DNA from 2 places in the Pseudokineococcus basanitobsidens genome. Region 2 is predicted to be linked to the other one. Evidence: predicted binding sites of a transcription regulator. Region 2 holds the regulator's gene; the other holds the start of a gene.
What was found. The regulator LexA, encoded in region 2, represses DNA repair genes until DNA is damaged. The targets are predictions, from matches to a motif close to TCGAACANNTGTTCGA.
Positions count from the first base shown of each region.

Region 1 (11,637 bases), on a different contig from region 2:
CCTCCGAGTCGTCCCGCACGTCGGCGGGTTCGAGGCGGGTGTAGTCGTGGCTGGCCCGGAACCACCGCTCCCGCCGGTTGGGCGCGAGCTCGGGCGCCTCCTCGACGAAGCCGTGCTCGGCGAGGACGCCGAGGTGGTAGCTCACCGACCCCGGGGCCTCGTCGACCACCCGGGACAGGCCGCCCACCGACCTCGGGCCGTCGGCACGGAGCTCGCCGAGCAGACGCGAGCGCGTCGGGTGGGCCAGCGCCCGCATCGCCCCGGCGTCACGCACGTGCACAGATCGCTCGGGGGAGGCCATGGGCCGACGCTACGTCGACAAGAGACGACGTACAAGGCTTCTTGTCGATGACGGCGCTGACCCGACGCACCGCGGGCCACCGGCACCACGGTGGGACAGTGGGGAAGGGCGCCCGCACCGGTACCGGGCGCCACGACCCCTCGACGCCGGACGACGGAGGCGCGGTGCCGCAGGCCTTCAGCCCGCGGGGCTCGGACGCCCCGTGCGCCTTCTGCGCCGTGGTGCGCGGTGACGCCCCGGCGGACGTCGTCCACCGCGGTGAGCGCCTCCTCGCCTTCCTCGACGCGCACCCCCTCTTCCCCGGCCACGTCCTGCTCGCCCCCGTCGTGCACGTGCCGACCTACGACGAGCTGCCCGCCGACCTGGCCCGGGAGTGGCTCGTGACCGGTCAGGCGCTGCAACGGGCGGTGGAGGCGGCCACCGGCGCCGAGGGAGCGCTGCTGCTGGTCAACAACGTCGTCAGCCAGTCGGTGCCGCACCTGCACCAGCACGTCGTCCCCCGGTCGCGGGGGGACGGGCTGCGGTTCTTCCTCGGGCCGCGCCACCGGTACGCCGAGGGGGAGGCGGCCGAGGTCGCGGCCCGGATCCGCGAGCGGATGGCGCACCGGGCGCCGGGGTGAGGCCGCGACGGCACGGCCGGCCCGCAGGGCACCCTCGCCGGACCTGGACGCGCCGCCCCGGGGGCGGCAGGGTGGGGACCGACCGCGTCGGGGCTCCCGGCGGACGACCACCCCGAGGAGGCCCCGTGCGCCGTCCGCTGCGCGTCGCCGTGACCCTGGCCGCCGCCTCGGCGCTCGCCGTCCCGACGGCCGCGTCCGCCGACGTGCCGCCCCGCAGCGCGACCCCGACGCCGCAGGCGCGCGCCGTCCCCCCGCCGGCGGACGTCCCGGGGCGCACCGTGGTGCGCTTCGCCACCTACAACGTCTCCCTGAACCGCGCGACCGCGGGCGAGCTGCGCGCCGACCTGCTCGCGGGCGACCAGCAGGCGCGCGACGTCGCCGAGGTGGTCCAGCGCACGCGGCCGGACGTGCTGCTGCTCAACGAGGTCGACCACGACCCGGAGGCGCTGCGGATCTTCGTCGAGGACTACCTCGGCGTCTCCCAGGGCGGGGCCGAGCCGATCAGCTACCCGTTCTCCTTCTCGGGCGACGTCAACACGGGGCTCCCCTCGGGCTACGACCTGGACGGTGACGGCACCGTGGGCGGCCCGGGTGACGCCTACGGGTTCGGCGCCTTCCCCGGCCAGTACGGCATGGCGGTCCTCTCCCGGTACCCCGTCGTGCAGGACGAGGTCCGCACCTTCCAGACCTTCCGCTGGGCCGACATGCCCGGCTCGCGGCTGCCCGACGACCCGAGCACGCCTGCGCCGCACGACTTCTACTCCGCCGAGGAGCTCGAGGTGCTGCGCCTGTCGAGCAAGAGCCACTGGGACGTGCCCGTGCGGGTGGGCGCCCGGACCGTGCACGCGCTGGTGAGCCACCCGACGCCGCCGACCTTCGACGGCCCCGAGGACCGCAACGGGCTCCGCAACGCCGACGAGATCCGCTTCTGGGCCGACTACGTCTCCCCCGCGCGCAGCCGCTACGTCTACGACGACGACGGCGTGACAGGCGGTCTCGGCGGGGGCGAGCGCTTCGTCGTCATGGGCGACCAGAACGCCGACCCGCAGGACGGCGACAGCGTGCCCGGCGCGGCCGAGCAGCTCCTGGACGCGCCGCGGGTCCAGGACGTGGCCCCCACGAGCCGGGGGGCGCTCGAGCAGTCGGTCCTCCAGGCCGGCGCCAACCTCGGCCAGACGGGACCCGCCAGCACCGACACCGCCGACTTCTCCGAGCCGCCGGGGAACCTGCGCGTGGACTACGTGCTCCCGCGGATCGGCATGCGCGTCACGGGCTCCGGCGTCTTCTGGCCGCAGGAGGAGGACCCGCTCTTCGACCTCGTGGGCACCTCCCCCTTCCCCACCTCCGACCACCGTCTCGTGTGGGTGGACGCGACGGTCCCCGGGGCGGGGGCCGACGGGTCCTGAGGAGACGCCGAGCGGGTCGTCAGGTGCCGAGCCGGCGCGCGACGCGGGCGGGCAGGTCCTCGGCCAGGTCCGGCCACTGCCCTCGAGGACGCGCCGGTGCGGGCGCGGCCCCCCGCCGAGGCCGCTGCGGCGGGACGTGGGGGTGGTCCGCCCAGCGCGACACGCCGTCGTCGGCGACGACGACGTCGGTGCGGGCCCCCACGTCGTCGACGTCCACGTGCGGCACGAGGACGGACGTCGCCCACACACCGCCGCGCGGCGCCGGCGCCCCGCTGCCCGGACCGACGCAGTAGCGCGCGTCGCCGCGCAGGCGGACCGCGCCGGACTCCTCGTCCACCCAGCCGATCCGGTCGCCGACCTCCCGCAGGGACCCGTCGGACCACAGGACGTAGCGACCCAGGTCCCAGCCCGAGCCGTGCACGGTCAGCACGTCCGTGCCGAGGTGGACCCGGCGGACGGTGGCGTGGGTCGTGTCATGCGGCACCCCCGCCCCCTGCAGCCGGTCCACCGCGGACCGGCACAGCGCCGAGACGCGCACGCCCGACGCCGCCGACCGCGCGGACCTCCCTGCGCCGGCCTGCTCCCCACCGCGACGCATCGTCCGCTCCCTGGCTCGTCCCCGACCTGCCCGACCAGCATGCCCCTGCCGCCCCGGCGCCCGCAGCGCGTCGCAGGACCTGCGCGCCGGACCACGGCGGCGGCCCGGACGGTGGGGCAGCGGGTCGGGTCCGCTCACCGTCAGGTCCGTGCACCCGGCCCCGGGACGCCGGCGCCCCGCCACGCCCCTCCAGGTGGTCGTAGACCGCCTCCAGGCCGAGGGCCATCCGCCGCAGGGAGAGCAGGACGAGGACGGCACCGACGGGGACGGCGACGAGGCCCGCGAGGGCGACCGCCGTGCCGGCGGCGGTGAGGGCGGCCAGCCGCGGGACGGCGACGCCGAGGACGACCAACAAGGTCCCCACGCCGAGGAGCCCCACCGCGGACGGAGGGCGGCGGAAGCCCCCCGGAGCCGAGGGGGTCGGGCCGGACGGGGGCTGGGCGTCGCTCATGCTCCCAGCGTGGGCCCGGACGTCGGACCGGACCAGCGCGGTCCCCGGAGGCGCAGCACGGGACGCCCGGTGCGCCGGCCGTCTGCGGTGCTGCCCGGCGCGGTCCGCGCGGACCGATCAGTACAGGAGGCCGACGCGGTCCTGCGGCCACGCGAGCACGGCGAGCACCTGCGTGACCGCCGCCTGGTCCAGCAGCTCGGTCGTGCCGTCGTCCCCGGCGTACAGGCCGGTCGTCGAGTCGAGGTCCGCCTGCTGCCGCTGCGCCCACGCCGTCACGGCGTCCCGGTAGCGCGTTCCCCCGGTGACGGACTCCAGCAGCAGGAGGTTCTTCGCCCAGATGGCGACGAAGGCCCGCGGCTGGTCGTCGAGCCGCCCCTCCTCCACGTAGAACCGGTACGAGGCCTCGGCGACCTCCTGCGCCCGGTCGAGGTAGCGCTGCTCGCCGGTGGCCTCGTAGAGCAGCGCGTACGTGCCCGCGGGTACCCCCTGGTTGTAGGCCCACTGCGTCGTCTCGACGGTCCCGTCCGTCGAGAGGTGGTCCCAGTACAGCCCGTTCGGGGCCCGCAGGTGCTCGTCGGTCCAGGAGGTCATCCGCAGCGCCCAGTCGAGGTACCGCTGCTTCCCCGTGATCATGTGGAGGCGGACGGCGAGCTGCGCCGCCGGCATCGTCGAGACGGTGTTGCGGTCGTCGTCGCCCGGCTGCTGGGTCCAGAAGACGCCGCCCGGGGCGGCGTGCGACGGGTCGTCGTCCCACCCGGAGACGGCCAGCTCGAAGACCTCCTCGGCCCGGGCGAGCGCCGCCTCGTCGCCGGTCATGAGGTGCTCCTGGACCTTCGCCAGCCCGACCCAGAGGTTGTCGTCGTAGAAGAGGTCGCCCGACCCGCCGTACGGCGGCTGCGGGTAGGAGTCGTAGCCGGGCAGCCCGGTCGCGCTCCCCGAGCGGTCCCAGTAGAGCTCCTGGGCCGCGGCGTGGCGCGCGAGGTCGTCGGCGAAGGCGGCCCCCTGCTCGCCCGGCAGGCCGGTGAGGTCGAGCGCCGCGACGTGCGCCTGCGAGAAGGGCCACTCGAAGGAGTACGGACGGTCCCCCGCGCCCGCCGGCACACGCTCCCGGTAGAGGCCGGAGCCGTCGGCGGCGGCGAGCTGCTCGGCCATCGCCGCGTAGGCGTCCTGCGCCGCGGCGGCCGGGTCGAGCGCCTCGCCGGCGGCCGCCGGCGTCCGGGCGCTGATCGCCATGACCTTCATCCGGCTCTCGTCCGGGAGCGTGACGGACACGGCCCGGCGCGCCGGGTCCACGGCGAGGACGTCGTGCCAGACGTGCACGGTGAGGCCGTCGCCGCCACCGGCCGCCTGGTAGCGACCGTTCGCGCTCAGCGCCGTCTCCTCGCCGAGGCGGGGTCCGCCGGCCGCCCAGTCGGTCGCCGTCAGCGGGCCGGTCGAGGTGGACCCGTCGGCGTAGGTGACGACGGCGTCGCCGCTGACGTCCCCGTTGTGGGCGGACAGCAGCACGTCGAGCGCGCTGTAGGACCCGGGCTCCAGCGCGAGCGTCTGGCCCCGGGCGGCGACGAAGTTGGGTGCCGTGCCGGACGTCTCGGGCAGGACGTACGAGCGGCCCCGCACCAGCTGCTCCCCGGGGGCGGGCAGCTGCTCGGCCGGGAAGCTCCAGCCGCCGCCGTCGAAGTCACCCTCGTCCCGCGCGTCCGACGTCGCGATGCCGTCGACGTCGTAGGCCGGGCCGAGGTCCTGCGGGCAGGAGCCGCCGGGCTCGCCGCACGCCGGGACGACCGTCACGGTCGCGGCGCGCTCGACGACGTCGCCGGCGCGGTCGCGGGCGGACAGGCGCACCTCGTAGGTCCCCGGCGCGGTGCCCCCGGGGACGACGACGTGCAGCGGCACCTCCTGGGTCGTCGGCAGGCCGGACGAGCGCACGCGCAGGACGTCGCGGTCCAGACGCACCCGCAGGGGGTCGTCGGCCGACGCGGCCAGCGTGACCGTCGGCCGACCGGGGTCGGTGACGACGAGCGTGGCCCCCATGTCGACGACCTGGTCCTCGTCGCTGCCGAGCAGGTCGGCGGAGGCCGGCTCCAGCCCGGCCGCGAGGTGGCTCGTGCGCACCCGCCCGGAGACGAGCGGCTCGGGCGCGGAGTCGACGTCGGTGCCCCAGTCCGAGGGCTCGGGCCCGACCTCGAAGGCCACGTCGCGCCCGGCGCGGATGTCGTCACCGGTGATCCACGTGCGGTCCGAGAGCCGGCCGCCGACGCGGACCTGCTGCACGTACCTGTCGTCGTCCGACGTCCCCGGCGCGGTGATGGTGAAGGAGCCCTCCGGGTACCAGGCCGGGTCGAGGTCCAGCTCGACGCGGTCGAAGACCGGCGTGGACAGCGACCACACCTCGGTGCCGGGCACCGACGGGTAGATGCCCATGGCCGAGAGCACCTGCCACGACGACATGGTGCCGAGGTCGTCGTTGCCCGTGATGCCCTGCGGGCCGTCGGTGAACAGCGTCAGCGCCGCGTGCACGACGTCGGTCGTCTTCCAGGGTTGGCCCGTCCAGCCGTACACGTACGGCGCGTGCAGGTCGGGCTCGTTCTGCGGGTTGTACGTGCTGAACCCGTAGTAGTCGTAGGCGTTGTTCACCCACACCTCGCGGGCGGTCCGCTCGGGGTCCTCGAGCAGCTGGTCGTAGGCGAAGAAGCCGTCGAGGCGCTCGTTCGCGGCGTCCTCGCCGCCGAGCAGGTCGACGAGCTGCGGGAGGTCCTGCTGGACGAGCCAGGTGTACTGCGAGGACGTCCCCTCGTGGAACCCGACGGCGTCCGCCGGGTCCTCCGGGCCGACGAACAGGCCCCGGGCGTCCCGGGCCCGGAAGGAACCGGTCCGGGGGTCGAAGAGGTTGCGGAAGCTCTGCCCCCGCAGCGCGAGCCGCCGGGCGTCCTCCTCGTGGCCCAGCGCCGCGGCCATCGTCGACAGGGTGGCGTCGGCGAGCGCGTACTCCAGCGTCGCGGAGGCGCCGTGCTGCAGGTCGTAGTCCCCCGGCTTGCCGGAGCGCTCCGGCTCGTGCGGCACGAAGCCGTCGCGCAGGTACTGCTCGTTGCCGGCGCGCCCGTTGTACTGGCTGCCCGCGGGCGGCACGCCGTCGGCGTTCTGCAGCAGTGCCTGGTAGGCCTCCTCCTCGTGCCCGGCGAGCAGCCCCTGCTGCCAGGCGGAGACGAGGAAGGGCGTCACCGGGTCACCGGTCATGATGTTCGTCTCGACGGTGGCGTAGGCCCACCGCGGCAGCCAGCCCCCCTGGTCCTGCACCGCGAGCAGGGACAGCGCCATGTCGCGCGACTCCTGCGGCGCCAGCAGCGAGAGCAGCTGCTCCTGGGTCCGGTAGGTGTCCCACAGCGAGAAGGTCTGGTAGTAGGTGAAACCGTCCGCCTCGTGGACCTGCTGGTCCCAGCCCGTGTAGCGGCCGTCGACGTCGGTGGCGACGCTCGGGGTCAGCAGCGAGCGGTACAGCGAGGAGTAGAAGGTGCGGCGCTGCTCCGGCGTCCCGCCCTCGGTGCGCACCTGCTGCAGGCGCTCCTCCCAGGTGGCGTCCGCGGCCGCGCGGACCTCGTCGAAGGTGCGCCCGCCCTCGGCGGCGAGGTTGGCGCGGGCGCCGTCCGCGCCCACCCACGACAGCGCCGTCGTCTGCTCGACGGTGCGGTCCTCCCGCGCGTCGAAGTGCACGTAGGCGCCCTGGCGCTCGGTGCCGGCGGCCTCGGTGCTGCCCGCGGAGACCTCGTCCCCGGACCAGGTGCCGACCTCGGTGAACGGCCGGTCGAAGGTCGTGACGAAGTGCATCGTGTAGGGCCTCGTGCCCTGGCAGAAGCCGCTGCCGACGACCGTCGTCTCGATCGTCCGGTCGCTCGTGACGCGGACCTCGCTGGACTCCACGCGGTGCAGCGCCTGGCCCGCGTTGACGAGGACGGTCGCCTCGTCGGTCTCGGGGAAGGTGTAGCGCGCGACGCCGGTGCGCGTCGTGGCGGTCAGCTCGGCGGTCACGGTGCCCGCCGGGGCCTCCAGCGGGACGGTGTAGTAGCCGGGAGAGGCGCTCTCGCCGTCGTGGGAGTAGGGCAGCGCGTACTGCGCGTCGTCCGTCGACGTCACGTCGCCGGTGGTCGGCAGCACCGGCAGGTCACCGCCCAGGCCGCAGCCGACACCGGAGATGTGCGTGGCGCTGAAGCCGCGGATGCGGTCCCGCGTGTAGTCGTAGCCGGTCGTGTGCCCGTTGTCCGGCGACAGCTGCACCATCCCGAAGGGCAGCGAGGCGCCGGGGAAGGTGTTGCCCTCGTCCTGCGTCCCGATGAAGGGGTTGACGAGGTCGGTGAGCGGTCCCTCCGCCGGCGGGTCCGCGGAGGCCGCCGACGCGGGCGCGGCCCCGAGCAGCCCGGCGACCAGTGCGGTCGAGGTCAGCGCGGTGGTGGTGAGGGCGGTGAGGTGGCGCGGGTGCGGCACGGCGGGCTCCTGGGCGTCGGCGACCAGCGGGCATGGTCCGAGCAGACCGGACAGACGGAGCGAACCTCGTGGGCGACATCGTTGTCAAGGGTGCACGGCAGGGTGCGCGCGGCGACGTCCTCCGACCTGATGTCGCGGGACGACCCGACGGCAGCGTCGAACGTGTGTTCGGGTGGTTGTCGGTGGTCGGTCCTACGGTTCTGGGTATGGCAGCGGGGGCGGTGGTCGAGGGTCCGGGTGGTGACGTGCCGGGTGGTGACGTGCCGGGTGGTGGCCTGCCGAGCCTGGGCGGCCTGCGCGGTGCGGTGGTGGCGGGGCGTGCCGCGGTCGCGGACCTGCCCCTGTGGTCGGTGCCGACACCCGCGCTGCGGGCGGTGCTGGTCGAGCTCGAGGCCCTGGTCCGGGTGGCGCAGGCCGCGCAGGTCGCGGTGCTGGGGGAGGTCGCCTCCCGCGGTGAGGCGCTGGTGCCGGGGTCGACGGACCCGGCGGCGCGGGCGGTGCTGGCACGCTCGCGGGCAGGGGACGGGCGCACCGACCTCGCGAGCGTGCTGGGGGTGCACCCGGCGACCGCGGCCCGCCGGCAGGCGACCGTGGCGTACGTCACCGGGTCGGGGCTGCCGGCCCAGCGGGTGGGGCGCACCGGCGGCCACGGCGCAGGCCTGGGGGAAGGCACCGCGACGGGGGCGGCGCTGGCCGCCGGGACCATCAGCGCTGAGGCCGCCGACGTCGTCGCCGCCACCGTCCTGGACCTGCCGGAGCACTACGGACCCGCCGGTCGCGCGGCGGTGGAGCGGGTCCTGCTGGAGCACGCCCCGGAGGTGCCCCTGACCACCCTGCGCTTCCACGCCCGCGGGCTCCTGGCCCGCACCGAGCTGACCGGCCCCCGCCTCGGCGACGGTGACGCCCTGGGCGACCCTGTCGTGGAAGGGGAGGACCTGCTGGGTCGGGCCGAGGCCCGCGCCCACCAGCGGAGGGAGCTGTACTGCTCCCCGGACACCCGCGGCGTCTGGCACCTGCGCGGGCGCCTGGCCCCCGAGGCCGGCGCCACCCTCATGACTGCGATCGAGGCGCTCGCCGGGCCGCGGCCCTCCGGGGAGCACGGACCGGACCTGCGCACCGCCCCGCAGCGCCGCGCCGACGCCCTCGTCACGCTGGCCGACAAGGCCCTGAGCGCCCCACCCGCCTCCGCCGCGGGGCTGCCCACCACCGGCGGGGCCCGCACCCGCGTGGTGGTCACCACCGACCTCGCCGCGCTCACCGGCGCCGTGGCCGGTGCGGGACTGCTGCCGTCCGACGCGCCCCTGTCCCCCGGAGCGGTGCGCCGCCTCGCCTGCGACGCCGAGATCGTGCCCGCGGTCCTCGGCACCCGCTCCGAGCCGCTCGACCTGGGCCGGACCGCCTACACCGTGACCGCCGCGCAACGCCGCGCCCTCGCGCTGCGCGACCGCGGCTGCGCCGCCCCGGGCTGCCGAGCACCCGTCGAACGCTGCGACGCCCACCACGCCCACCATTGGGCCGACGGCGGCCCCACCGACCTGACCAACCTCGTCCTCCTGTGCGGCCACCACCACCGCCGCACCCACACCGGCCACCTCGACGTCCACACCGTCGGCACCAGACCCGTCGTCGTCCGCACCGGCGACCCACCACCCGAGCACGCCCCACCACCCTGGCGCGCACGACTCGAAGGGCTCGTCACCGAGCTCCACGACCCACCCGGATCGGAGGCCCCGCACGACTCGAAGGCCCCGCACGACTCGAAGGTCCCGCACGACTCGGCGAGGGGTACTGGCAGTTCCCCGCCGGGGACGGTCGCGTCGGCGGGACCTGACCATGGGCAGGACGAGGACAGCACGGGCACGGGCTGACCTCACCGGGGACGTCGACGGGTGAGGTGACCCGTCACGGCACGCCTCGCGGCGACCGGGGGCGACGGCCACGAGAGCCGTCGCCCCCGGCGGCTGCTCGGGTCAGCGCGGCACGACGAGGAGCTTGCCGCGGACGTGCCCGCTCCGGCTCTCCTCGTAGGCGGCGACGGCGTCCTCGAGCGCGTAGGTCCGCGCCACGGGGACCAGCACGACGCCCTGACCGGCGAGCTGCACCGCCTCGCGCACGCGGCGTTCGCGCTCGTCGTCCCCGCTGGAGACGTGGACGCCGAGCTCGCCGGCACCGAAGTCCGCGATGGTGACGACCTTGGACGGTTCCCCCGTCAGCTCGACGAGGTCGGGCACCGACCCCTTGCCCGCCGCGTCCAGGGCGCCGTGCACCCCGTCGGGCGCGACCGCCCGGACGCGGCCGACGAGCCCGTCGCCGTAGGTCGTGGGCGTCGCGCCGAGCTGGACCAGGAAGTCGTGGTTGGCCTCGCTGGCGGTCGACACGACGCGGAGGCCCCGGGCGAGGCCGATCTGCGTGATGGCGATGCCGACGGCCCCCGCGCCGCCGTCGACCAGGAGCGTCTGCCCGTCCTGGAGGTCGAGCAGCTCCAGGACCCGCAGGGCCGTCTCGGCGGGGACCGGCAGCGTCGCCGCCTGCTCGGCCGTCACGGTCTCCGGCAGGCGCGCCCACAGGTCGAGGACGGCGTGCTCCGCGAGCGCGCCCGAGGCTGCGGACCCGACCAGGCGGTCCCCCACGGCGACGTCACCGACGCCGTCGCCGACCTCGTCGACGACCCCCGCCACGTCCTTGCCGGCGGTCACCGCGCCGCCGGGGACGGGGTCACCGGCGGAGGCGCCGACCATGGCGCCCGCGACGACCTTCCAGTCGACCGGGTTGACGCCGGCCGCCTCGACCCGGACGCGGACCGCACCGGGTCCGGCGTGGGGCTCGTCGACGTCGACGACCGACAGGGCGTCGGCGGGGCTGCCGTAGGTGGAGTACTGGACTGCGCGCATGAGGTGCTCCTCGTCCGGTGCAGGGGCTCAGGTCCTTGTCGCCTGCGGTCAACACCGGGACCGCCGCGCGTGTGCCCCGCGGACCGCCGCGGTCGACCTCCACCGGATCCGGCGTCACCCCCCGGCCGGGGTCCGGGACGTCGAGGACGGCGGCGGAGCAGCAGGCGCCGGCGCCGGGCTCAGGAGGAGGCGGGCGCCGTCCCGGCCACGGCGTCGGTGACGACCGCCTGGAACTGGGCGACGTCCTCGACCTGCTGGTCGTCCACGAGCACGGTCGGCGTGCCCTGCACCCGCTCGTCGCGGTCCTCGGTGACCTGGTCGACCCAGTCGGTGTACCGGCCGCTCGTGATGCAGCTGTCGACGTCGCCCGGGACGCCCGCCTCGTCGGCGACGGACGTGATCTGGGCGTCGCTAAGGCCGTCGCCGCCCTCGGGCGGCTGGTTGTCGTAGAGGGCGTCGTTGAACGCGAGGAACTGCTCGGGCGCCTCCTCCGCCACGCACACGGCGGCGCTCGCCGAGCGGACGGAGTAGTCGCCGAAGCGGCTCAGCAGGTTCAGCGGGTGGTAGGTGACCGAGATGTCGCCGGAGTCCCGCAGGCCGGAGATGAACTCTCCGTTCGTCTGCTCGAACTGCGCGCAGAACGGGCACTGGTAGTCCTGGTAGATCGTCACCGAGACCGGCGCGTCCGCCTCACCCGTCACGTAGCCGCCGTCCTCGGTGAAGGAGGTCGGCGTGGCCTGCGGCACGTCGTCCTCCTGCCCCGAGACGACGGCGACCACCACCACGGCCACGACGGCCGCCGCGACCAGGGCCGCGGCCGTCACGAGACCGAGCCTCTTGCGGCGCGCGGCGCGCTCGCGCTGCTCGCGCATGGCGCGGGCCTTGGCGCGGGCG
Region 1 is NZ_JBBIAA010000002.1:73,196-84,832, reverse strand. Features, by position in the region: gene WDZ17_RS02645 (winged helix-turn-helix domain-containing protein) at 1-301, opposite strand, end outside; gene WDZ17_RS02640 (HIT family protein) at 400-921, shown strand; gene WDZ17_RS02635 (endonuclease/exonuclease/phosphatase family protein) at 1,059-2,327, shown strand; gene WDZ17_RS02630 (hypothetical protein) at 2,347-2,811, opposite strand; gene WDZ17_RS17580 (glycoside hydrolase family 76 protein) at 3,494-5,407, opposite strand; partial or broken gene WDZ17_RS17430 (GH92 family glycosyl hydrolase) at 5,501-7,852, opposite strand; gene WDZ17_RS02620 (HNH endonuclease signature motif containing protein) at 8,059-9,720, shown strand; gene WDZ17_RS02615 (NADP-dependent oxidoreductase) at 9,823-10,743, opposite strand; gene WDZ17_RS02610 (DsbA family protein) at 10,923-11,637, opposite strand, start outside.
Region 1: a site for LexA is predicted at 8,009-8,024, ahead of WDZ17_RS02620 (HNH endonuclease signature motif containing protein). Genes of this name have one in related genera too.

Region 2 (11,637 bases):
GACGCGGTAGCCCTTGGCGCTCCCGGCCCGCTCGACGTCGACGGCGTCGCCGAGCTCGCGCGCCAGCCAGGCCTGCAGGGAGTCGGCGCCGAGGTTGCGCTGCACGACGAGGTGCGCCGAGCCGCCCGCGGACAGGCGGGGCAGCCACCGGGCGAGCATCGCGTGCAGGGCCTCCTTGCCCACCCGGATCGGCGGGTTCGACCACAGCGCCGCCAGGCCGACGTCGTCGGGCACCTCCTCCGGGGCGACGGCGCGCACGCCCGGCAGGTCGAGCCGCTCCGCGTTGCGGCGGGTGAGGTCGCGGGCCCGCGCGCTCACGTCGACCGCCCACACGACCGCCTCGGGCGCCTCGGCGGCCATCGCGAGCGCCAGCGCGCCCCAGCCGCAGCCGAGGTCCAGCAGGTGGCCGGTGGTCGGCGGCGGCGGAGCCTCGCGCAGCAGCACCCGGGTCCCGAGGTCGACGCGGTCGGTGCTGAAGACCCCTCGCGCGGTCTCGACCTCGACGTCGCGGCCGCGCAGGCGCACCTCGAGGAGCCGGCGCTCGTCGTCGCCCGCGGGGCGGTCGGCCAGCCTCCCGCCGAAGTAGTGCTGCGCCCCGTCGCCCGGGCCGGCCTCCGGGCCGGCTTCCGGGCCGGCCTCCGGGCTGACCTCCGGGCTGACCTCCGGGCCCTGCTCCTCGTCGTCCTCCACCGTCGGGACGCTACCGGCGGAGCCCGTCCGGGCCCGCCGCCGCCGTCGCGCGGCGCGGTGGTGCGGAATCCCCTCGTCAGCGCGCTCGTTGGCTGAGACAGTGGCCAGCGCCACGCCCGGGCCGCCGACCGGCGCCCGACCGACCTCCGCAGGGAGACCATGAGCCCCACCACCGCGACCTCCACCGCGAGCACGACCACGCCGGCCGACGACGCCCGGACGTCCGGGGAGGACCCCCGCCGCAGCGACGCCGTCAGCCGGATCCTCTCCCGCCACGGTGCCGCCGGACCGGGCTCCGCACAGGGCACCGGTACGGGCACCGGTACGGGGACGCCGGCCCCGGCCGAGCCGGGCGCCTTCGACGGCGACCAGCTCGACCTGGCGGAGCGCCAGGCGCTGCGCCGCGTCGGCGGCCTCGGCAGCCACTCCTCGGAGCTGCAGGACGTCACCGAGGTCGAGTACCGGCAGCTGAGGCTCGAGCGCGTCGTCCTCGCCGGGCTGTGGACCTCCGCGAGCGTCGAGGAGGCCGAGGCCTCCCTGCGCGAGCTGGCGGCCCTCGCCGAGACCGCCGGGTCGGCCGTCCTCGACGGCGTCCTGCAGCGGCGCCCGACGCCGGACCCGGCGACGTTCCTCGGCTCCGGCAAGGCCGGCGAGCTCAAGGGCATCGTGGCGGCCACCGAGGCGGACACCGTCGTCTGCGACGGCGAGCTGTCGCCCTCGCAGCGGCGCGGGCTGGAGGACATCGTCGGCGTCAAGGTCATCGACCGGACCGCGCTGATCCTCGACATCTTCGCCCAGCACGCCAAGTCCAAGGAGGGCAAGGCGCAGGTCGAGCTGGCCCAGCTGGAGTACCTGCTGCCGCGCCTGCGCGGCTGGGGCGAGTCGATGTCCCGCCAGGCCGGCGGGCGCGTGGCCGCCGGTGCCGGCATCGGCTCCCGTGGCCCCGGCGAGACGAAGATCGAGCTGGACCGCCGCCGCATCCGCACCCGGATGGCCCGCCTGCGGCGCCAGATCCGCGAGATGGCGCCCGCACGGGAGACCAAGCGCTCGCGCCGCCTCGCCGGCGGGGTGCCCGCCGTGGCCATCGCCGGCTACACCAACGCCGGCAAGTCGAGCCTGCTCAACCGGCTGACCGGCGCGGGCGTGCTCGTCGAGGACGCGCTGTTCGCCACGCTGGACCCGGCCGTGCGCCGGGCGCGGACGCCGGACGGCCGTGCGTACGTCCTCGCCGACACCGTCGGCTTCGTGCGGCACCTGCCCACCCAGCTCGTCGAGGCGTTCCGCTCCACGCTGGAGGAGGTCGGCGGCGCGGACCTCGTCCTCCACGTCGTCGACGCCTCCGACGTCGACCCGGAGGGCCAGGTCTCCGCCGTGCGGACGGTGCTCGCCGACGTCGGCGCGCTCGACGTCCCCGAGCTGGTCGTCCTCAACAAGTGCGACGCCGCCTCCCCCGAGGCGGTGGCGCGGCTGCGGTCGGCGCTGCCCGGCGCGGTGGTCGTCTCGGCGCGGACGGGTGAGGGGCTCGAGGCGCTCCTCGAGGTCGTCGCCGAGCGGCTGCCCCGCCCGGACGTCGACGTCGACGTCGTCGTCCCCTACACGCGCGGCGACCTCGTCTCCCGGGTGCACGGGACGGGGGAAGTGCTCGCGCAGGAGCACACCGGCGTCGGCACGCACCTGGTGGCCCGGGTCGGGGAGCACCTCGCCGCCGAGCTCCAGGGCGCCGCGGTCTGACGAGCCCCGCGCACGTCGCCGGAGCCCGTCTTCCCCTGTGGAGGGCGGGCTCCGGCGCGCTCGGGTCGGCCTACCCTCGCCCCCGTGAGCAGCGCAGCGGCACCGTCCCCGCCCGCGGCGCCGCAGCGGGGGCGCGGGGACGCGCACGGCGACGCCCCGGACGTCGACGCGCTGCTGTCGTCGGCCGTCGCCGCCCTCGGCGGGACCCGACGCGACGGCCAGCACGTCATGGCCCGGGCGGTGGACGCGGCGCTGCGGACGAAGGAGCACCTGCTCGTCCAGGCGGGCACGGGGACGGGCAAGTCGCTCGCCTACCTCGTGCCGCTGGCGCGCCGGGCCGTCGAGAGCCGGCGACCCGTCGTCGTGTCCACCGCCACGCTGGCGCTGCAGAACCAGGTGGCCGCCCGGGACCTCCCGCGGCTGGCGGACGCGCTCGAGCCCCTGCTCGGACGCCGGCTCACGTGGCAGGTCGTCAAGGGGCGCGCCAACCACCTCTGCGTCCACAAGCTCGACGGCGGCTTCCCCGAGGACGACGCGCTCTTCGAGGCGCCGACGCCGATGCCGGGCCGCTCGGTCACCTCCGGCGGACCGTCGACGCGGCTCGGCCGCGAGGTGGTGCGGCTGCGCGAGTGGGCCGGCGAGACGGAGACGGGGGACCGGGACGACCTCGTGCCCGGCGTCAGCGACACGGCCTGGCGCCAGCTCGCGGTCACCGCGCGGGAGTGCCTCGGTGCCAGCCGCTGCCCGCAGGCGGCCGAGTGCTTCAGCGAGCGGGCGCGGGAGCGCAGCCGCGAGGTCGACGTCGTCGTCACCAACCACGCGCTGCTCGCGATCGACGCCTTCGAGGGGCGCTCGATCCTGCCCGAGCACGAGGTGCTCGTCGTCGACGAGGCGCACGAGCTCGCCGACCGCGTGACCTCCGTCGTCTCGGCGCAGCTGACCGCGGCGTCCGTCGCGGCGGCCGCGACGCGGGCCCGCCAGAGCGGTACCGAGACGGAGCGTCTCGACCAGGCGGGCGAGGACCTCGGCGTCGCGCTGGCCGAGGTCGAGGAGGGCCGCTTCGTCCGCGGGCTGCCCGAGCTGGTGCACCTGTCCGTGTCGTCGGTGCGGGACGCGGCGCGCGAGCTCGTCGGCCGCCTGCGGCCGCCGCCCGGCGAGCGCCCCACGGACGCCCTCGCCGGTGCCCTCGCCGTCGCCAAGGCAGCCGTCGGCGAGGTGCACGAGGTGGCCGAGCGGATGGCCGCCGGGTCGGAGCACGACGTCCTGTGGCTCTCGGTCTCCGACCTCGCCTCGACGCCGTCGGCGGCACGGCGGTCGCTGCACGTCGCCCCGCTGCAGGTCGCCGGCCTCCTGCGCGAGGCGCTCTTCGCCGAGCGCACCGTCGTCATGACCTCGGCGACGCTGACGACGGGCGGCACCTTCACCGGCGCCGCCCAGGCGGTCGGCCTCGCCCGCCCGCCCGCCGGGGACGAGGACGCGGGCCCGGGCCCCGCCTGGGACGGCCTCGACGTCGGCAGCCCCTTCGACTACCCGCGGCAGGGCATCCTCTACCTCGCCCGGCACCTGCCCGCGCCGGGCCGGGAGGGGGCCGGGACCCCGGTCGTCGACGAGGTCACCGAGCTGGTGCGCGCCGCGGGCGGTCGCACCCTCGGGCTCTTCTCCTCGCGGCGTGCCGCCGAGGCCGCCGCGGAGGTGCTGCGGGAGCGGCTCGACGTCCCGGTGCTCTGCCAGGGCGACGACGTCACACCGACGCTCGTCCGCGAGTTCGCCGCCGACCCGACGAGCGTCCTCGTCGGCACGTTGTCGCTGTGGCAGGGCGTCGACGTGCCCGGCCCCTCCTGCCAGCTCGTGACGATCGACCGCATCCCGTTCCCCCGGCCCGACGACCCGCTCCTGTCGGCGCGGGCCGAGGCCGTCGCGCGCGCCGGCGGCAACGGGTTCCTCGCCGTCTCGGCGCAGCACGCCGCGCTGCGCCTGGCGCAGGGGGCGGGCCGCCTCGTCCGCTCGAGCGCCGACCGCGGCGTCGTCGCGGTGCTGGACCCCCGGCTGGCGACCGCGCGGTACGGCGGGTTCCTGCGGGCGAGCCTGCCGCCCCTGTGGGCGACCTCCGACCGCGACGTCGTCCTCGGGGCGCTGCGACGGCTCGACGCCGCGGCGCGGGAGGCAGAGGCCGCCTCCGCCTGACGCACCGCGCCGCGGTGCGACGCCGGCGTCGCCGACGGGTGAGGGGTCCGGCGACGGGCGACGACGCGGCGGCCGACCTACCGTGCCCGCATGGCCGCCCCCTCCCGTCCCGACCGCCCCGGTGCCGCCGGGTGGGTCCCCGACGACCCGGCGCGGCGCGACGTCGAGCACCTGCGCGAGGCGGCGCGCGCCTGCCGCGGCTGCGAGCTGTGGGAGCCGGCGACGCAGGTCGTGTTCTCCGCCGGCGCGGCCTCCGGGCGCGTGGCCCTCGTCGGCGAGCAGCCGGGGGACTCCGAGGACCGGCGGGGCGTCCCCTTCGTCGGGCCGGCGGGGCGGCTGCTCCAGGAGGCCGTCGCCGAGGCCGGCCTCGCCCGGGAGGACGTCTACGTCACCAACGCCGTCAAGCACTTCCGCTTCACGCAGAGCGCGCCGGGGAAGCGTCGGATCCACGCGACGCCGGACGCCGGCCACGTCACGGCCTGCCTTCCCTGGCTCACCGCCGAGCTGGCGGCCGTGGACCCCGAGGTCGTCGTCGTGCTCGGGGCCACGGCGGGGCGCGCCCTGCTGGGGCCCTCGTTCCGCGTCACGAAGGAGCGCGGCGTCGTGCTGGAGCGCGAGACCTCCCGGGGCCCGAAGCGTTTCGTCGCGACCATCCACCCGTCCGCGGTGCTGAGGACGCCGGACGACCAGCGGGCGCAGGCCCGCGACGGGCTCGTCGCGGACCTGCGCGTCGCCGTGGCGGCGCTGGGCGGCGCCTGACCCCAGGGCCCGGCGACGGGCCCGGCCGGCGCCCGACGGGGGCGCCGGCCGGGGGCGCCGGACGGGGGCGCCGGTCGGGGGGCGCGACGTCAGACGCTGCGCAGGACGGCGACCACGCGGCCCAGCACGGTCGCCTCGTCGCCCGGGATCGGGGCGTACGCCTCGTTGCGCGGGAGCAGGCGCACGTGGCCGTCGCGGCGCTGGAAGACCTTGACGGTGGCCTCGCCGTCGATCATGGCGGCCACGACCTCGCCGTTCTCCGCGACCGGCTGCTGACGGACGACGACCCAGTCGCCGTCGCAGATGGCGGCGTCGACCATCGAGTCGCCGGCGACCCGCAGCAGGAAGAGCTGTCCGTCCCCGACGAGCTGGCGGGGGAGCGGGAAGACGTCCTCGACCGCCTGCTCCGCGAGGATGGGGCCGCCGGCCGCGATCCGGCCGACCACGGGGACGTAGGTGGCCGCCGGGCGCTCGTCGCCCGAGCCCGTCTCGTCGACGTCCACGGCGCGCAGGACCGGGGCCGGACCGTCGCCGCCGGCCTCCGCCGGGAGCGCGCCGGGCTGCACGACCTCGATCGCCCGGGGTCGCCGCGGGTCCCGGCGCAGGTAGCCCTTGCGCTGCAGGGCCGCCAGCTGGTGCGAGACGCTCGAGGGGCTCGTCAGGCCGACGGCCTCGCCGATCTCGCGCATGCTCGGCGGGTACCCACGCCGGCTCACGGCGTCGCCGATGCACTCCAGCACCTTGCGCTGGCGGGTGGTGAGCCCGTCGCGCGCCGCGGGGGCGTCCGGCATCTCGACCACGCTGCCCCCCTCGGCGACGCCCCCCTCGGCCTGCCGCCGGCCCGGGCCGTCCCCCGTCGCCGACGTGCCCGCCCCCGACGTACCTGCCTCCGACGTGCCTGTCCCCGACGTACCTGCCTCCGACGTGCCTGTCCGGTCCTCGTCCGTGCGCCGCGCCACGTCGCCTCCTGAGCTCGGTGCCCGACCCGCGCCCTCCTGCGCCCGCCGTGCCGCTCCACCGTAGGGACGCCGGGGGTCGTGATCAAACACCTGTTCGAGCGTGTCGCGGACGTGTCGTGCCGGGACGGGCGGCGCTCCTTGCGCGCACACCCGACCGGCGCCCCCCGACCGGCGCCCCCGACCGACGCCCCCGACCGACGCCCCCGACCGGCCCCGCCCCCGACCGGCGCCGCGGGGGCGTTGTCGGTGGTCGGTGCTGGAGTCGTGCCCGTCGCGGAGGGTGCGGCCCTGGACGGGTCGCGCCGACGCTGGTAGACATCGCACAGACGTTCGATCGAAAGCGCGTTCGAGCCGCAGCCGCGGACGGGCGCACCGCCCCTCGACCCGCACGCCGCCGCCCCGGACCCTGCTCGACACGGGCCGCGGCCACCGACCCGGAGGTCCTCATGAGCGTCCTCGTCCTGCAGCCGTCGTTCGCGGGCGGGGCCCGTCGCCGCCACCTCGCGCTCGTGCCCGCCGGTGGGGCCGGCCGCCGGTCGCGTCCCGGACCGTCCCCGCACGGGGAGTGCGGACCGGCGGTGGCGCCCCTCGCGCTCGTCGGGGACGGGGTGCCGCGCCGCGTGCGCGCGGTCCCCTTCCCGGCGGCGGAGGACGCCGCCGCCGCGCACGCCCCCGGCGGCGAGGGCGGGCGGCTGCACGTCACGCGGCGGGGTCGCCTCGCCCTGACGGTGAGCACGCTCCTGCTCGCGGGAGGCGTCCTCCTCCTGGCCGTCGGCGCCGCCTCGGTCCCGTCGCCGGCGGCGGCGGCGCGCGCGTCCGTGCCGGACCCCGGCGTCGTGGCGACGACGGCCGAGGTCGTCGTGCTGCCCGGGGACACGCTCTGGTCCCTCGCCGACGAGGTGGCGGCCCCCGGGGAGGACGTGCGCGACGTCGTCCTGGAGATCGAGGAGCTCAACGGCCTCACGTCGGCGGACGTGGCGGTGGGGGACCGGCTGCTCGTGCCCTCCTGAGGGCAGGGCGGCGACCCGGGTCGCGGCTCCCCGCCCCGGGGCGGCAGGGCTGCGGTCGGCGGTCCCCGCCCGGTGGTGCCCGGCTCGTGGGGCCGGGCCCCGGGGCGGGGGCTCCTCTGCCAGAGTGCCGACGCCCAGCGCCAGCACCGCCGTGGGGCGCGGTCCCGGTCGCGCCCCGCGGCCTCCCCGTGGAGGACCGCATGAGCAGGACCGGACCCGAGACGGCCGCCACGGCCGGCGAGCAGCCGACGACCGGGCGGCTCGACCGCTACTTCGGTGTCACGGCGCGGGGCTCGACGGTCGGTCGCGAGGTGCGCGGGGGCCTCGTGACCTTCGTGGCGATGGCGTACATCGTCGTCCTCAACCCGCTGATCATCGGCACGGTCCCGGACTCGACGGGCACCTACCTGGGCGGTGGCGACGCCCCCGACCTGCCGGCGGTCGCCGCGGTCACGGCCCTGGTCGCCGCGGTCATGACCGTGCTCATGGGTCTGCTGGGGCGCTTCCCGATCGGCCTCGCGGCGGGGCTGGGGCTCAACGCCTTCGTCGCCTACGGGGTGGCGAGCCTGCCGGGGATGACGTGGCCGGCGGCCATGGGGCTCGTCGTCGTCGAGGGCCTGGTGATCCTGGTGCTCGTCCTGACGGGGTTCCGCCGAGCGGTCCTCCGGGCCGTGCCGGGTCAGCTGAAGACCGCGATCAGCGTGGGGATCGGTCTCTTCCTCACGCTCGTCGGCCTCGTGAACGCCGGCTTCGTCCGGCCGCCGGAGGGCGGTGGGACGCCCCTCGAGCTCGGCGTCGGAGGGTCCCTGCGCGGCTGGCCGACCGTCGTCTTCGTCGTGGGGCTGCTGCTCACGGTGGTCCTCGTGGCGCGCCGCGTGCGGGGGGCGCTGCTCATCGGCGTCGTCGTCGCGACCGCGCTCGCCCTGGCCCTGCAGGCCGCCTTCGACATCGGGCCGCAGGTCGGGGGGGACACGCCGAACCCCACCGGCTTCAGCCTGTCGGTGCCCTCGGTGCCCGCGGACTGGCTGTCCTGGCCGGACCTGTCCCTGCTCGGGGCCTTCAGCCTGGTCGGCGGCGTGGCGGCCCTCGGCGTCGTCACCGCCGCGCTGGTCGTCTTCACGCTCGTCGTCGCCGACTTCTTCGACACGATGGGGACGATGGTCGCGGTCGGTGCGGAGGGGGGCCTGCTCGACGAGGAGGGCAACCCGCTCGGCAGCCAGCGCATCCTGCTCGTCGACTCGCTCGCCACGGTGGCCGGCGGGGCGGCCAGCGCCTCCAGCGCCACGAGCTTCGTCGAGTCCGCGGCGGGCGTGGGGGACGGTGCGCGCACCGGGCTCGCGAGCGTGGTCACGGGGCTGGGGTTCCTCGTCGCGGTCTTCGCCGCCCCGCTGGTGGCGCTCGTGCCCTACGAGGCCGCGAGCCCGGCACTCGTGGTCGTCGGCTTCCTGATGATGAGCCAGATCACGAAGATCCGCTGGGACGACCTGGGCATCGCCCTGCCGGCCTTCCTCACCGTCGTCCTCATGCCGTTCAGCTACTCGATCACCGTCGGCATCGGGGCCGGCTTCATCACCTACGTCCTCCTGGCCGTCGTCGGCGGTCGCGCCAGGACCGTCCACCCCCTGCTGTGGGTCGTCGCGGCGACGTTCGTCCTGTACTTCACGATCGGTCCCGTGCAGGACCTCCTCACCCGCTGACCCGCGCACGCCGTCCCACGGGAGCCTCGGCGGAGGCCGCCGGCCGTTGTCGGTGGTCGGCCCCACCCTGGGCGGCGTGGTCCTCACGAACGCCGGCGCAGCCCGGGGCGGACGGGGCGTCACCACGTCCGGGGACCCGCCGGGTCCTTGCGGAAGACCGACGTGCGGCCTACCGTTCACCCCAACATCTGGTAGTTGCACGGCTGTGGTTCGTCCACAGGTTGTGGATGCCCAGGTCGAACGATCCACACCCTGTGGAGCGGCCGCCGAGGCGCCCGCAGCCGGTGGGTGCCCTGTCGTCGTGCCGCCCGCGAGGGGAGAGCCCGTGCACTGCCCGTTCTGCCGTCATCCCGACTCCCGCGTCGTCGACTCGCGCGCGACCGACGACGGCACCGCCATCCGCCGCAGGCGCCAGTGCCCGAGCTGCGGGCGCCGGTTCACGACCATGGAGGCCGCGAGCCTCACGGTGGTCAAGCGCTCCGGCACGACCGAGCCGTTCAGCCGGGAGAAGGTCCTCACGGGCGTGCGCAAGGCGTGCCAGGGGCGGCCGGTGACGGAGGACCGCCTCGCGCTGCTCGCGCAGCAGGTCGAGGAGACGGTCCGCACGTCGGGGACGGCGGAGGTCGAGGCCCACGAGGTCGGCGTCGCCGTCCTCGCACCGCTGCGGGAGCTCGACGAGGTGGCGTACCTGCGTTTCGCGTCCGTCTACCAGGCCTTCGACTCCCTGGACGACTTCGAGACGGCGATCACCCTCCTGCGGGCCGAGCGCGAGACCGCTGCGTCCCCGGGGGCCGACGCGCCGCTGCTGCACCCCTGACCCACCCGCCGTGCGCCGCCCGTGCCGCGCGGCGGCTCGTGGCACCCGACCGACCCGGCACGACCGCCCGACATGAGAACCACCAGTGGAAGAGGCACCCATGACCGAGACGACGCCGCGCCCCCGCTCCGCGGGCAAGGGACAGGGCAAGAGCAAGGGCCTGAAGGTCGAGCGGCTCTTCACGACCGCCGGCACGCACCCCTACGACGAGGTGGAGTGGGAGCGCCGCGACGTCGTCCAGACGAACTGGCGCACCGGCGCGACGATCTTCGAGCAGCGGGGCGTCGAGTACCCGGCCTCCTGGAGCGCCAACGCCTCCACGATCGTCACGACGAAGTACTTCCGCGGCGCCCTGGGCAGCGACACCCGTGAGACGTCGCTGCGGCAGCTCGTCGACCGCGTCGTGCTCACCTACGGGCGTGCGGGCCGCGACCACGGCTACTTCGCGAGCGAGGCGGACGCCGAGGTCTTCGAGCACGAGCTCACGTGGATGCTGCTGCACCAGGTCTTCTCGTTCAACAGCCCCGTGTGGTTCAACGTGGGTACCTCGAGCCCGCAGCAGGTCTCGGCCTGCTTCATCCTGTCCGTCGACGACTCGATGGACTCGATCCTCAACTGGTACCGCGAGGAGGGGATGATCTTCAAGGGCGGCTCCGGCGCGGGTCTCAACCTCTCGCGGATCCGTTCCTCGAAGGAGCTCCTGCGCGGCTCCGGCGGGACGGCGTCCGGACCCGTCTCCTTCATGCGCGGCGCGGACGCCTCGGCCGGGACCATCAAGTCCGGCGGGGCCACCCGGCGCGCGGCGAAGATGGTCGTCCTGGACGTCGACCACCCCGACATCGCGGAGTTCGTGCAGACGAAGGCGCGCGAGGAGGACAAGATCCGCGCGCTGCGGGACGCCGGTTTCGACATGGACCTGGGTGGCGAGGACATCACCTCCGTCCAGTACCAGAACGCCAACAACTCGGTGCGGGTCAGCGACGAGTTCATGCGGGCGGTGGAGGACGGCACCTCCTTCGGCCTGCGTGCCCGGACGACCGGCGAGGTGGTCGAGGAGGTGGACGCCCGCGAGCTCTGGTCCTCCATCGCCACGGCTGCGTGGGAGTGCGCCGACCCGGGCCTGCAGTACGACGACACGATCAACGACTGGCACACGTCGCCGGAGTCGGGGCGCATCAACGCCTCGAACCCGTGCTCGGAGTACATGCACCTCGACAACTCGAGCTGCAACCTGGCGAGCCTCAACCTGCTGACGTTCCTGCGCGAGGACGGCTCCTTCGACGCCGAGCGGTTCGCCCGGTCGGTCGAGCTCGTCATCACGGCGATGGACATCTCGATCTGCTTCGCGGACTTCCCGACGCAGGCCATCGGGGAGACGACGCGCGCCTACCGCCAGCTCGGCATCGGGTACGCCAACCTCGGGGCGCTGCTCATGGCCTCCGGGCTGGCCTACGACTCCGACGGCGGGCGCGCCCTCGCGGCGTCGATCACCTCGCTCATGACGGGGGCCGCCTACAAGCGCTCCGCCGAGCTCGCCGGCGTGGTCGGCCCCTACGACGGCTACGCCCGCAACGCCGAGGGGCACGCGCGGATCATGCGCAAGCACGCCGCGGCGAACGACGAGATCCGCACGCTGCACGGCACCGACGCCGACGTGCACCGCCTCGCCACGCGCACCTGGGCGGAGGGCAACGACATCGGCGCCCGGAACGGCTGGCGCAACAGCCAGGCGAGCGTCCTGGCGCCCACCGGGACCATCGGCTTCATGATGGACTGCGACACCACGGGGA
Region 2 is NZ_JBBIAA010000005.1:131,050-142,686, reverse strand. Features, by position in the region: gene WDZ17_RS07285 (class I SAM-dependent methyltransferase) at 1-570, opposite strand, end outside; gene hflX (GTPase HflX) at 850-2,421, shown strand; gene WDZ17_RS07275 (ATP-dependent DNA helicase) at 2,506-4,605, shown strand; gene WDZ17_RS07270 (UdgX family uracil-DNA binding protein) at 4,696-5,364, shown strand; gene lexA (transcriptional repressor LexA) at 5,454-6,155, opposite strand; gene WDZ17_RS07260 (LysM peptidoglycan-binding domain-containing protein) at 6,770-7,333, shown strand; gene WDZ17_RS07255 (NCS2 family permease) at 7,534-9,030, shown strand; gene nrdR (transcriptional regulator NrdR) at 9,356-9,847, shown strand; gene WDZ17_RS07245 (vitamin B12-dependent ribonucleotide reductase) at 9,948-11,637, shown strand, end outside.